3 regions of the Paenibacillus sp. FSL R7-0312 genome follow, and region 3 is predicted to be linked to each of the others. Evidence: riboswitches for the same ligand, from Rfam matches in the RefSeq annotation. Region 3 holds a riboswitch; each other region holds the start of a gene.
What was found. A riboswitch is a leader RNA that binds a small molecule or an ion and turns the genes downstream of it on or off. The one in region 3 is predicted to bind thiamine pyrophosphate.
Positions count from the first base shown of each region.

Region 1: linked by a shared signal. The riboswitch ahead of MKX70_RS28750 (thiamine phosphate synthase) and the one ahead of MKX70_RS24445 (ABC transporter ATP-binding protein) in region 3 are both predicted to bind thiamine pyrophosphate.
Region 2: linked by a shared signal. The riboswitch ahead of thiC (phosphomethylpyrimidine synthase ThiC) and the one ahead of MKX70_RS24445 (ABC transporter ATP-binding protein) in region 3 are both predicted to bind thiamine pyrophosphate.

Region 1 is NZ_JBBORE010000001.1:6,603,077-6,607,904, forward strand. Features, by position in the region: gene thiH (2-iminoacetate synthase ThiH) at 1-442, opposite strand, end outside; gene MKX70_RS28740 (thiazole synthase) at 474-1,238, opposite strand; gene thiS (sulfur carrier protein ThiS) at 1,322-1,525, opposite strand; gene MKX70_RS28750 (thiamine phosphate synthase) at 1,522-2,184, opposite strand; TPP riboswitch at 2,298-2,400, opposite strand; gene MKX70_RS28755 (SDR family oxidoreductase) at 2,596-3,468, opposite strand; gene MKX70_RS28760 (NUDIX hydrolase) at 3,677-4,105, shown strand; gene MKX70_RS28765 (amidohydrolase family protein) at 4,209-4,828, shown strand, end outside.
Region 2 is NZ_JBBORE010000001.1:1,188,826-1,193,653, forward strand. Features, by position in the region: gene MKX70_RS04960 (class I SAM-dependent methyltransferase) at 1-263, opposite strand, end outside; gene thiC (phosphomethylpyrimidine synthase ThiC) at 430-2,124, opposite strand; TPP riboswitch at 2,293-2,399, opposite strand; gene trxB (thioredoxin-disulfide reductase) at 2,472-3,425, opposite strand; gene MKX70_RS04975 (tetratricopeptide repeat protein) at 3,489-4,828, opposite strand, start outside.
Region 3 is NZ_JBBORE010000001.1:5,555,046-5,559,873, reverse strand. Features, by position in the region: gene thiM (hydroxyethylthiazole kinase) at 1-164, opposite strand, end outside; gene MKX70_RS24455 (ABC transporter substrate-binding protein) at 240-1,319, opposite strand; gene MKX70_RS24450 (ABC transporter permease) at 1,316-2,092, opposite strand; gene MKX70_RS24445 (ABC transporter ATP-binding protein) at 2,073-2,855, opposite strand; TPP riboswitch at 2,968-3,070, opposite strand; gene MKX70_RS24440 (TetR/AcrR family transcriptional regulator) at 3,139-3,804, opposite strand; gene MKX70_RS24435 (DHA2 family efflux MFS transporter permease subunit) at 4,150-4,828, shown strand, end outside.

The DNA.
Region 1 (4,828 bases), 1.0 Mb from region 3:
GGAGCACCTCCACGCAGTCTTTCACGTAATTGGCCGGACTTTGATTCCGGGATTCTCCGGTCAGAATCAGAATGTGGCGCAGCCCTGTGGCTGCGATCGTTTCCGCTTCCCGCCGGACCTCCTCCAGTGTCAGTTTTTTGCGCGGAAAATCATAGATAGAGCTAAAGCTGCAGTAGGTACAATGGTTGACGCAGAAATCAGCCACATACATCGGTGTAAACAGCTGCATCACATGACCGAATTGAGCACGTGTCAGTCTATGCGCCTTCTGCGCCATCTCTTCCAGGTAAGGCTCTGCTGCCGGTGACAGCAATGCCATCAGCCCGTCCTCGTCCAACTGCTCCAGACGAAGTGCCCGCTTCACATCGAGCGCAGTATACTGCTTCCATACCCCCTCATAGGAATGCTTGTCCATCCGGTTCAGCCTATCATAAAAGCTCATGTCCTTCCTCCCTCTTCTTAAACAGCATCAGTCAGGCCAGAAATCCGGTCAGCGGCGAAGAAGCTGCGGCTGTCTCTTCCACCGGACCCAGCCCGGCCAGATAGGCCTTCCGCCCCGCCGACACCGCTTCGCGGAATGCCTCCGCCATCAGCTGCGGGTCCCGGGCGGTGGCAATTGCCGTGTTCAGCAGCACAGCGGCTGCGCCCATTTCCATCGCCTCAGCAGCTTCGGAGGGTCTGCCAATACCAGCATCCACGATGATGGGCAGACCCGTTTCTGATATCAGAATCCGGATCAGCTCCTTGGTCTGCAGCCCGCGGTTAGAGCCGATTGGCGCTCCCAGCGGCATGACGGCTGCAGCTCCGGCCGCCTTCAGCCGGAGTGCGGCTGACAGATCAGGACTCATGTAGGGCAGAACAACGAAACCCTCAGCAGCTAAGATTTCCGTGGCTCTGATCGTCTCGGTATTATCAGGCAGCAGATATTTCTGATCATTGATAACCTCAATCTTCACCCAGTCTCCCAGCCCCGCTGACCTTGCCAGCCTGGCAATGCGTACCGCTTCCTCTGCGGTGCGTGCACCAGAGGTATTGGGCAGCAGGGTCATGTGGGAAGGAATATGGCTGATGATATTCTCCTTGCTCTCCGGATCTACCCGGCGCAGGGCAACCGTAATAACCTGTGATCCCGAGCGGGCAATCACTTCGGGAATAAGGGTGTTGCGGCTGTATTTTCCGGTCCCGATGAACAGTCTGCTCGTTATAGTAACTCCTCCAATTACCAATGGATCTTGCATCATATCGCCTCCTGTGATAAGTCACTGCCTTAAGCTAAATTACGTATCTGCATTGTTCCGTCTGCTGCGCGTGCAAGGCCCGCCTAGCCTCCGCCGACAAAATGAACCAGTTCAACATGGTCCCCCTCATCCAGAAAGGTATCTCCATAAGCATCCCTGCCGACAATCTCACCATTCAGCTCCACAATAACCAGCTTCCCGGTCCACTCCGGGCGGGCCAGAAGATCAGCCAGAGTCCGGCAGCTCTCTTCATACCTTCCGCTGCGTCCGTTAACAGTCAAATTCATTCCTGTTCACCTCCTTTGCCCGGTGCGGGGGCTTCATTCAGGACTTCAGCACACGCTGCGGCCTGAACGGATGATCTGTAGGCCTCAGCGGCGCCAGCAGGGTCCGTCGCTCCGCATATCCCGGACATTACGGCTATTCCGGCAGCACCCTTTGACAGAACTGACCTGGTATTGCCCGGTGTGATGCCTCCGATGGCAATCAACGGTATACTGCTGCAGCGGACGGCCACTTCCAACTGCGCCAGGCCCCGTTCCCGCTGTCCGGGCTTGCAGGCCGTGGGGAATACATGTCCATACAGACAGAAGTCCGCTCCCTGCCGTCCAGCGCGTGCCGCTTCCTCCTGGGAATGCACCGACCTGCCCAGCCGCAGGCCCGGGGCAATGCCGCGCGCCCCGGCAGGCGGCAGACTGTGCCAGGCCAATTGGACGCCGGCTGCCCCTGCTGCCAAAGCCACATCTATCCGGTCATTAATGACCAGCTTAGAGGGCGGAACCCCCGCTTGCAGCAACCGCTCTGCGGCAGCCAGAAGCTCCTGTGCGGACAGAGCTTTTTCCCGGAGATGGATATAATCCACCATGGGATGTACAGCAGCAGCCAGTTTGGCATACTGCTCCGGATTCAGCCTCCCGTCCGAGATCAAATGGATTTCTTTCAACACCTTCACCTCCCCCTCTATACGGCATTCCGGAAAATACAAAAAGACCGCCCCCTGTATCAGGAAGCAGTCCGGAATATAAGCAGGAATACCGGGTAAGCCGTTACCCCCGCTGCATTATTCATTCTCCACTTCCCTACGCTGGTATAAACCAGATCAGGTTCAAAGGGTCCGAACAGATATGTTCGTCTCAGCCTTGCGGCACCCCTAGTGATCGTTCATATTCTATTGTTCTTGCAGTTTGTATATTAGCATATTATTCCTGTAAGAGCTATTCTTTAATAGATTCAGTTATTAAATCCAGCAGGTTTAAGCGGCAAAAAAGCCAGCCTTCCGGCTGACTTTTCATCTGTTTGAACCTTTGATGCCTTAAACCTGTATAAACTTATCCGGCTTACAAAGCAGTGCCCATGGTCAGCCGTTAACGATCTCGCCACCGTTCACATGCATGACCTGACCGCTCACATAAGAGGAATCGTCAGAAGCCAGATATACATAGGCCGGCGCCAGCTCTTCCGGCTGTCCCGGACGCTTCATCGGCTGGGTGCCGCCGAATTCACTAACCTTCTTCGCGTCAAACGTAGACGGAATCAGCGGCGTCCAGATCGGTCCCGGTGCTACCGCGTTCACGCGGATACCTTTGTCCGCCAGATTCATCGACAGGGAGCGGGTGAAGCTGAGAATCGCTCCTTTGGTGGACGAATAGTCCAGCAGCTGCGGGCTGCCACGGTACGCCGTAATCGATGTGGTGTTGATGATCGTGGAGCCTTTTTTCAGATGGGGCATCGCTGCCTTGGTCAGATAGAACATGGAGAATATATTCGTCCGGAACGTCCGCTCCAGCTGCTCGGCGGTAATGTCCTCAATCTTATCCTGCGGATGCTGCTCTGCCGCATTGTTAATCAGGATGTCCAGCTTGCCGAGTCCCTCAATGGTTTTATTAATCAGATCCTGACAGAAGGCCTCAACTCCGATATCACCGGAGATCAGAATACACTTCCGCCCCTCCTGCTCCACCTGGCGTTTGGTTTCTTCCGCATCTTCATGCTCATTCAGATAGGATATCACTACATCCGCCCCTTCTTTGGCAAAATGAACGGCGACGGCACGACCGATTCCGCTGTCCCCTCCGGTAATGAGCGCGGCCTTGCCCAGCAGCTTGCCTGCTGCCTTGTAAGCCGAGGTTTCAAACTCCGGAAGCGGGTTCATCTCGCTTTCAATTCCGGGCTGCTGGTCCTGTACCTGTGGAGGCAGGGTTTTGACGGGTTGTTTGCTGGTGTCTGGCATAATCCATTCTCCTTTCGCTGTACCGTTATACTGTTTTACTAATCATGTTAGGATGGCTAAAAGTCTGGTGTTTATGCATCATACTTACCTAGCAAAAAACGCTTTACGTTATTTTACTTACCACATAGGGCAGCCGGCCAAACAGAAAATCTTCAGTCCAACGCGTTCCCCGGTGCATTATAGAGCCTGCAGAAGGAGAGTTATCCTCATGTCCAAAAAATCAAAAACCATCATCGTTGCCGACAAAGGTGTCATCCTGTACCAGGGCAGAATCCTCCTCGTCAAGCGGGCTGCCGCCGATTCTGCAGGTGCCGGAAGCTGGGAATGTGCCGGAGGCAAAATCGAATTCGGTGAAAGCCTGGAGGCTGCACTGGAAAGAGAAATTCTTGAGGAAACCGGACTTTCGTTTACGACAGAACGTATCCTTTACGCGGTAACCCTGCTCACGGACCCTGCAAGACAGGTAGTGATTATCACCTATTTATGCCGTGCAGCCCGTGACGAAATCCAGCTCTCGGAAGAGCATACCGATTACCGCTGGTGCACTTTAAGTGAATTACTCACCCTGCTGACGCCCCAGATTATCACTGACTTTCAGGAACACGGCATTTTTGAGCTGGAAGGGTTGATACGGTAAGTAATGAACGGTTTCTATGAGAATATTATATATATCCGGACATTCTTATATCCTATACTTTCTCTTGGAAGTCTTCAGTCTTCACGGGAGGGTCAGTTCTGCCATGGGAAATGAAAATGAAATTATACGATTGACTAACGCGACGTTAATCGACGGAACCGGGCGTCCGCCGCTGTACAACGCGAGCATTGAAATTGTTAATGGCCGGTTCGGTACGGTTGCCGGGCAAGGGAGCAGCAGGCTGGAGCATAACCCAGTCACGGTGATAGATCTTGAGGGGCTTGTCGTCCTGCCGGGATTTATTCATACCCATGCACACACCGGCTTCAAATTCATTAATAACGAGCCGCTTCACGGGTACCACAAGGAATATTTAGCTGCCTGCCTCTCAGAAGGAATAACCACGATCCGTGACGAGGGGATGACAACTGCAGCAACGCTTGATGACGTGATGGTACATACAAAAGCGCTGGACCGCAGATCTTTTCCCCGAATAATCACAACCGGCAAAGTCTTCACGGCTCCCGGCGGGTATGGCGGGCAGGCCCCTATCGGAGTTGGAAGTGCGGATGAAGCCAGATTGAAGGTCCGCGAGGTATTAGAACAAGGGATACATTGTATCAAAACAGCGCTGGAAGACGGTTATGATCCCGGGACAATCGGACTGCCGCAGCTGAATCAGGAGCTTCTGGAGAGTATCTGCAGGGAAGCCCGGAGCATGGG
Region 2 (4,828 bases), 4.4 Mb from region 3:
TTATCCCTATGCTTCTGTCTTCCCAATTCCGCCAGTTGTGGGCCCGGTTCAATACATAGCAGCTCATACCCGCGGTCCAGGAATAATTCGGAGGCTTTACCGCTCCCGGCACCGATCTCAAGAATTCTGGACTCCTTAGTCAGAGAGGCTTCTTGTACAATCTGCTCAATCAGGGCGAATGGATAACTGGGTCTATACCTATCATAGTATTCAGCCGCTTCATTGAAACGTTCGCTTTCCTTGAGCCAGTCCTTGTTCCTCATTTGATTCACTCCCTATCCTTGGATAATGCTATTTACGCCAACGCTTGTGCTTGGTTTCACATAATAGGGAGAATGAATCTTGTGCTATTCGAGCATAAGAAAAGCTGCCCTCACGCCTTTTACAGCATGGGACAGCAGGGAAATAGCTATACGAGACTTGCCTTTTTTACAGCGACCTGCTCAATCTGTAGGAATTACGGATATCATGCGAAATCCGCATGCTGCAGAATTTAGGACCGCACATAGAGCAGAAATGAGCTTGCTTCGCCCCCTCCGCAGGAAGCGTCTCATCATGATACTCCAGCGCCCTTTCCGGGTCCAGAGAGAGATGGAACTGGTCTCGCCAGCGGAACTCGAACCGCGCCTTGGACAGCGCATTGTCCCTGTCCTGTGCACCCGGATGCCCCTTGGCGAGGTCTGCGGCATGTGCGGCTATTTTGTAGGTAATGACTCCTTCGCGTACATCATTCTTGTTAGGCAGGCCTAAGTGCTCCTTGGGCGTAACGTAACACAGCATCGATGTCCCGAGCCAGCCGATCATCGCCGCCCCGATGGCCGAAGTGATATGATCGTAACCGGGGGCAATATCGGTAGTCAACGGGCCAAGAGTATAAAATGGGGCTTCCCGGCAAATCTCGAGCTGCTTGTCCATATTTTCCTTAATCTTGTGCATCGGCACATGCCCCGGACCCTCAACCATTACCTGAACGTCATGCTTCCATGCCAAGGCTGTCAGCTCTCCCAGCGTCTCCAGCTCAGCGAATTGTGCTTCGTCATTGGCATCTGCAATAGAACCCGGACGCAATCCGTCCCCCAGAGAGAAGGCCACATCATACGTCTTCATAATCTCACATATAGCTTCAAAGTGTGTGTATAGAAAGTTCTCCTGCTGATGGGCAAGGCACCAAGCGGCCATAATCGAGCCGCCCCGTGATACGATTCCTGTCATTCTTCCGGCTGTTAACGGAATATAGCTCTTTAAGACTCCGGCATGAATGGTGAAGTAATCCACACCCTGCTCCGCCTGCTCAATCAGCGTGTCGCGATAGAGCTCCCAGGTTAAATCCTCGGCTATGCCGTTCACCTTTTCGAGCGCCTGGTATAAGGGCACCGTGCCGACAGGCACAGGAGAATTGCGTATAATCCATTCACGGGTGGTATGAATCTTAGAGCCGGTGGAGAGGTCCATGATAGTGTCTGCCCCCCAGCGGGTCGCCCACCGCATCTTCTCCACTTCCTCCTCAATAGAAGAAGACACCGCAGAATTTCCGATGTTCGCATTGATCTTCACCAGGAAGTTACGGCCAATAATCATCGGCTCGCTCTCGGGGTGATTGATGTTGGCCGGAATAATGGCCCGTCCGGCGGCTACCTCATCCCTTACGAATTCCGGCCGGGTATTCTCGCGGATCGCGATATACTCCATCTCCGGTGTAATGATCCCTTGACGCGCATAATACAGCTGGGTAACATTGCGGCCCGCACGTGCCCGCAGGGGGCTCCGCTGCAGCCCTGGATAAGCTTCTTCGGGTGGCCCACCCCTGCGGATTCCATTATCCTCCGGCTGCACAGCTCTTCCGGTGTATTCCTCCGAATCGCCACGCTCCGCAATCCAGCCTAAACGGTGCGGCGGCAGCCCCCTCCGAATGTCAGCTTCTTGCGCAGCATCGGTGTAAATTCCGCTGGTGTCATAGACACGAAGCGGTTCGTTCTCCTCTTCCCCGGCAACGCCCTCCGTTCTGCTGAGGCTGATCTCCCGCATCGGAACCTGAATATCCGGGCGCGAGCCCTCTACATACACTTTCCGGCTTGCAGGAAATCGGGAAAGGTCCACCTCTTCGTTCTTCATCATTTCGGGCATTCTAATCTCCTCCTCTTCGCTCTATGAGCCAATCAGATAAGATTTCACGCAGCAGACTGAGCCGAAGAATCATGTATAGCACAAGGCATACGAATTCTTGCAAGTCAAAAAGCCGCTCCACCTGGAGCGGCTTTATCAAAGGAACAGCCCAATAAGACTGTATTCAAAAAAGGTCCGACTCCACTTTCCTACGCTGGTATGATCCAGATCAGGTTCAAGGGTCCGGAAATTCACTTTTCCCGTCTCAGCCTATTCAGGCTCCCCTAGTGGGTATCTTATCTAATTAAATACATTCTACTGGTATAGGATTTTTTTGTAAACCCGTCAATAACAAGAACCTTCTCCGGTTATTTATCGAGCGATTCGCTCCAGTCATGCACCATCGTGCCTTCCAGGAACTTCTCGGCATCCATGGCGGCCATACAGCCGGTTCCGGCTGCCGATATAGCTTGACGGTAACGCGTATCCTGCACGTCGCCGCAAGCGAATACACCGGGAATATTCGTCTCTGTGGTGCCCGGATTAACCACTATATAGCCATTGGCATCGGTGTTAATCTGCCCGCCTAAGAAAGCGGTATTCGGTGTATGTCCGATAGCGACAAATACACCATCCGCTTCCATCAGCTCGGTAAGTCCCGTCTCATTGTTAAGGACGGTGATGCCCTTAACCCCGGTATCACCAACGGTTACCTCCAGCGGCGTGCGGTTCAGTGCCCATGACACCTTGCTGTTGTCGCGCGCGCGGTCCTGCATGATCTTCGAAGCACGCAGCTCCGGACGGCGGTGAACCAGCGTTACGCTGGAAGCAAAGCGGGTCAGGAAGCTGGCTTCCTCCATCGCAGAGTCGCCGCCGCCGACCACGACAATTTTTTTGTTACGGAAAAAGAATCCATCACAGGTCGCACAGGTGCTGACCCCGCGTCCAACATTCTCCTGCTCACCCGGGATACCCAGGTATCTGGCGGAGGCGCCGGTCGAAATAATGACCGACTCCGCTTCCAGCACACCCATTCCGTCTACAGTCACCTTGAACGGACGCTGCGAGAAGTCCACCGACTCTACCCAGCCATTCTTGAATTCAGCGCCGAAGCGTTCGGCCTGCTTACGCATGTTGTCCATCAGATCAGGACCCAGAATTCCTTCAGGGAAGCCTGGAAAGTTCTCCACTTCTGTCGTCGTTGTCAGCTGTCCTCCCGGCTGCAAGCCTTCAATTACGAGCGGGCTCAGGTTCGCACGCGCCAGATAAATCGCGGCAGTCAGCCCGGCCGGGCCTGTTCCGATTACAATCGTTTTGTACATTACATTGGCCTCCTTACAAGTAGGTGTGAGAAACATATAGATTCTTATATTTGAAAAAAGGATTCAAATATTATTGGTGGACGGCGACAAGCCGTCCGTTCCCGGCAGCATGCCCTGGGTGTCGCATTCATTATCGATCCGCCGTGCATAGCGACTTACCATGGAGACCGAGACGCCGTAACGCTGTGCCGCCTCGCGGAAGGTGACCGGACGCCCGTGCAGCCTGGCAGTCAGGTACTCCAGTGCCGCACACCAACCGCCGTCATTGCGGAATAGCGGTACATCCGGATACAGGCTGCCGATGAACTGCTTCCAGATAAACTCTGCATCCTTCTTCTGCGCAGCATCATACCTCCGGTCCATCATGGCCACCGTATGATCGATAATCCGCTGCCAGTCTTCCTTCCATTCAGCAGGGCCCTTGGGGCTGGAAGCCGCTTGCACCTGCTCTTCTTCAGGAGCTGCTGCTTCCAGATTCTCTCCAATCAGCCGCTGCAGGCTGAACAGCGCCGCCTCCTGCAGCCGGTCCTCCTGGAGCGGCTGATGCTCCAGAACTCCGCGCAGTACCTCGGACATCTCCTCATCCTCAATCCAGCGCAACGCTTCGGTCACCTGCAGCTTCGTGGAGGAATCACCGTAGCGCAGCGCCCAGAAGAACGAGGCGCGCAGCAGCGGATTGTTCCGTACTTCTTCGGTGAACTTGCCTGTATTCCCCTTCCACTGCTTGAGCTGCTCCTGGAAAGGCAATTGGTAATTATAGCTGACCGCAGGCATGGGTCTGTCTTCTCCACGGGCTTGCTGGAGCTGGGACAGGAAGAATGCCGGCACGGCCGACTCAGGGTCCAGCTTCGCAGCCTGTCTCCAGCAGCGCAGCGCTTCAGTGTAGAGGCCGCTGTTGCTGGCCGCTGCTGCGCAGTAATGATAGAGGCCGGCGTCCCCGGCGACCTCTTCATCCTTCAGCAGACGCCGGAAGTGGCTGTACGCTGCGGTATGCCTGCCCAGGATACCCATCGTGGTGGCCATTTTGAATACATGCTCCTGATGAAAAGGCACAGTGGCCTCAAGCATGCCCAGCAGAGAATCCAGCTGCTCCTTGTCACCTGCATACTGCAGGAAAATCGCCATATTGCATAGCGCATGCAGATTGCCGGGGTCCTGCTTCAGCACCTCGTTCAGGCATTCCTTCGCTTTGGCAAACCGGCCCATATAGAAATAAGCGAGGGCCAGGTTATTGTGCGCAGCCAGAAAGTCCGGTGAGGCCGCAATGATCTCTTCCAGCAGCTCTACGGCCTGGGGAAACTTGCCCTCCTCCAGCAGACTGCGGGCCCGGTCATGCTCGACCACACCCTCACGGCTGCGGATCCGCACAAGCGGAGCAGGACGGTTCAGCTCATATTGCAGCA
Region 3 (4,828 bases):
GCCCCGGACATCGCGGCAACATCCGCCACCTCTTCCAGTGCGTCGGCCATGAACGGGGAAGCCCCCAGCGCCAGCAGTCCGTTAGCGGTGAAATTAGCCACAACAATATTGGTAATGTTATGTACGAGCGGATTTGCCTGCCGTACCTTAGATACAAAAGACATGATTATTCCTCCTGAAAGTTTGATAGCATACGCATGCTTGAGATCATTTCGCAAAACTAACTTCGAAAGCATGTTCTATAAATTAATAAAAGCATCTGCACTGTCAACTTCCTCTGCCAGCAGACCGCCCTCGCTCAGCCATTTACGGACATTCTCCCAGGAAGCGGTATCCTGATATCCGAAGGGCTGTGACCCGGCGTCCATAAGCGGCAGCAGAATTTCCAGGCTGCGCTTCTCGATGGCTTCATCAAGCGGTGCGGTGGCATCCTGATGCTCCAGCAGAAGCTTCAGCGCCTGCTCCGGCTGCTTAGTGACGAATTGCTGACCCTTGCGCGCAGCATTCATGAACTTTTGGAAATATGCCGAGGAATCCTGTAGACCCTGGTCACTTGCGACCAGCACCAGCTCATAATAATCAGGAACCCCGTAGTCTACCGGATTGAACGAACGCACAGGATGGCCTTCCTGTTCTAATATCAGCTGCTCATGGTTGATGAAGCCGCCCATAATTCCATCCACACGCCCGGTGGAGAGGGCAGGGATAAGCTCAAAGCCAACGTCAATCAGCTTCAGGGAGGCGGGATCGCCGCCATCGGTTTGGATCATAGTGTGCAGCATGGCTTCATACAGCGGAATGGAGGAGTAACCGGCTTGCTTGCCTGAGAGCTCTCCGGGGCGGGTTATTCCGCTGTCTGCGGAAACCATGAGATGGTTCAGGGGATGCCGTACCAGAGCGGCGACGGATTTGACCGGAATCTGCTCTCCCCGGGCCATCAGCACCTGCGGCTGGTAGCTGAGGGCCAGATCGACTTGTCCGGCAGCTACCAGCTTCAGCGCGTCGTTGCTGTCGGCAGGCATCTGTATCTCAACATCAAGCCCCTCTTCGGCAAAATACCCCTCACTCTGAGCTGCATACAAAAAGGAATGAACGGCATTCGGATACCAGTCGAGCATGATCGTCAGCTTATGGGCTGTACCGTCTGCGGCTGCCGCCGGAGCGGATGATGCCAATGATGAGCCGGAGCCAGTCGGCCCGTTATTGCCGGCGCAGCCGGGCAGAACCAAAAGAACAGACAGTAGCAGTACATAAGGCAGCAACTTATAAGGTTGAGCACTACGGGGGTAGAGATAACGGGTATAGCGGATTGGAGTCATGAATAACGTCCTCTTTTCTTCAAAAATAACTTCTCAAGCGTAGCAATACAAAGAAACAGAGTGATCCCAAGAGCGGACAGCAGCACAACAGCGGCAAACATCTCGGCACTCTGCAGATTGCCGGCCATTCTCCGGCTGAAGTAACCGAGCCCCTGGCTGCCACCCAGCCATTCGCCGATGGTAGCGCCTATGACACAGTACACTACCGACAGCTTCAGTCCGGAGAAAAAGGACGGCAGGGCCAGCGGAACAGCAGCCTTGCGGAGAATCTGCCAGCGGTTCGCGCCAAGCGTCAACAACAGCTCGCGGTACTGCTCCGTATTCTTGCCCAGCCCGTCGTAGGTGCCGACAACCACCGGGAAGAAGGCGGTCAGGAACACTACGGCGACCTTACTCCACAAGGTGTAGCCGAACCACATGATAAACAGGGGAGAGAGGGCAACCAGCGGAATCGTCTGGCTGATAATCAGCAGCGGATACAGCGCCTTGGCCATCGGCCTGAATAGATGCATGCCCGTTCCCAGCAGACTGCCGCAGAAGACGGACAGAGCGAAGCCTGTTAGTACCTCAAGCAGCGTTGCGGGCAGGTGCACACCGAAGAGCAGACGCCGCTCCTCCATCAGAGCGCTCCAGATGGCAGTGGGGGCCGGCAGGATGAACGGAGGAATCAGCCCCAGCCGGGACACCGTTTCCCAGACTGCAAGGATCAGCAGCACGAGCAGAATAGCCGGGCTGTATTCCCGCAGCAATCTTCTATAAAAGACGGTTGTCATACAGCTTCAGCTCCAACTCCTTCCGCAGGGCAACAAACTGCGGTTCGTAATTCAGACTGTGATGTCTGGGACGGGGGAGACCGGTGATGAACTCCTGCATACCGCCCCCGGCACCGCCGGTCATCAGATAGATGCGGTCGCTAAGCAGAAGCGCTTCTTCAAGGTCATGGGTAATGAACAGCACAGTCTTCTCCAGTCCCGACCATAATTCCAGCAGCCAGCGGTGAAGCTCCCGCTTGGTTATGGCGTCCAACGCCCCGAACGGCTCGTCCAGCAGGAGCAGCTCATTCCCGGCGGCAAGGGTGCGGAGCACCGCAACCCGCTGGCGCATGCCGCCCGACAGCTCATGCGGATACGCAGCCCCGGTCTCACCAAGGCCGAACTGCTGCAGCATGCTGCGAATCTGGATAACGGCTTCCTCTTTGGAGCCGCTCCGCTTCAGTTCCCAGGGCAGCAGGCAATTGTCCAGCACGGTTCTCCACGGCAGCAGGAGATCCCGCTGCGGCATATATCCGACCTGGCCGAGCCGCTCCGAGGTGTTTTTGGACGGTTGCCCGTGCAGTGCAACCTCGCCGCTGCCGGGTTCCAGCAGGCCGGCGATAATCTTGAACAGCGTGCTTTTGCCGCAGCCGCTGGCCCCCACGACGGAGATGAACTCCCCGCGGCGGACCTTCATGGAGATTTCGGAGAAGACCGGAGCCCTTGAAGCTGCGCCGAAAGAATAGGACAGGTTCGCGATGTTGATCATAGGATGGAGAAGCAAGCCTCCTTAGGGAAAAGTGATTACGCTACGAAAACAAGAAAGACCCATCCATTTCCGGAGGAAATGAATGGGTCTGAAGGTACAGTCAGTTTGCAAAGACGCGGAACCGCTGATACATTCTGCTCCACTTCCCTCCGCTGGTATGATCCAGATCAGGTTCCAAGGGTCCGGAGCTTAAGCTCCGTCTCAGTCGGCCGACTCCCCTAGTGAAATAACAGGTGCTATTGAATTCGTAATTGCTACTTAATATACCATAATTCCTCCGCTTGTAAAGAGCCTGTACTCAGCGCTTGGAGAGGCCGGTTATGAACAATGCAACAATTCCCTGCGAGATTTCCTCTTTGGAGGATCCGTTCCGTTTCTGTTCATACAGGTAAAGATCGGGACTAAGTACAGAGATAAGTGCTGTGGCAGCGAAGCGGGGATCAATCCCGATAATCTCTCCATTCGCGGATGCGCGGTGCAGAAGTTCACTCATAATCCTCCCGAGCCGCTGGAAAAAAGGATGTTCGAACTGGGTAAGCTGCTTCTTGCCTGTGAATTCAGATTTGATCATATTCAAGAGCTCCGCATATTGCTCAATGAAACCAACGACCTGCTCAATGCTGCTCTGCAGATGCGCGAGGGCAGCCGTTTCACCGGCGCTGGCAGCAAGCTGCTGTTCCATCCCCGACAGAAACTGCTCGGTGCTGTCCAGCAGCAGAGCCGAACAGATTTCGCCCTTATCGGTGAAGCGGCGGTACAGCGATCCCTGTCCTATGCCGGCCCGTTTGGCGATGCCGTACATACTGACAGCTTCGAGGCCGCTCTCGGTGAACAGCTGGCGGGCCGCTTCGAGTATCCGCTGCATATAAGGATCGGCGGGTTCTTTTGCAGCGTTATCTGCGTGCCCTGTGTTCTCGGGAGCTGCTGATGTTACAGGTTCAACTTCCGTTTCTGTTTTTTTCATAATATCCCCTTTCAGTCATACAACAATCCATCCGGATACCCGGCTATCCATGAATCAAAGCTGCAAAATAAACAACATTTATGCCTACAGTGAGTTCTAATAAATCTCTATACTGCCGGTAACGAATCAAGTGAGGGGGAATTGACGTATTCCGCTAGCCCGAAGTAATTCACTGGTAACTTGTGTGTTGTTTACAGGAAATTATGTAAAACAATTGACACATCGGACAATTGTCCGTAGACTATGAAATGCGATAACGGACAATTGTCCGTTCACTAATTATATAGACAAACCTGCCCGCAGGTCAACGTAGCTGACTGCGGACAATTCAGGAGGAGAAGGAGTATGAATCAGACCTTGAAGCAGGATGCCGATTTCCGGTTATCCGGCATTCTAGTTCCGCTGCTGGCTATTATTGCCGGCGTATTTATGGTTGTGCTGGACAGTACCGCAATGAATGTGGCATTGTCCAGACTAGTGGTGGATTTCAATACAGACCTGCATACGCTGCAGTGGGTTGTAACCGGGTATATGCTGGCGCAGGCTTCGGTCATTCCGCTGTCAGGCTGGCTGTCTGACCGGTTCGGGGCTAAGAACGTCTTTTTGACAGCTGTTATTGTGTTTACGATCGGCTCCATTCTGTGTGCAACGCCAAGCAGTGCAGAATGGCTGGTCGTATTCCGGGTATTGCAGGGTCTCGGAGGGGGCTGTGTGCTCCCGGTCGGGATGGCTTATGTGTACAGACTGGCTCCCAAGAGTAAAGTCGGCGTTGTTATGGGAATTATGGGGATTCCCGTGCTGTTCGCACCCGCGATTGGTCCTGTATTGTCAGGCTGGCTGGTGGAATACCACTCCTGGCGCTGGATCTTCCTGATTAATATCCCCATCGGTATTATCTGTGTGCTGATCGGGCTGCGAAAGCTGCCGAATGCGGCGAAGAACACCGTTCCCGGCATGGATAAATTCGGAATGGTGCTCGGACCGCTGGCTTTTGCTTCACTCACTTACGGTGTAAGTCAGGGTG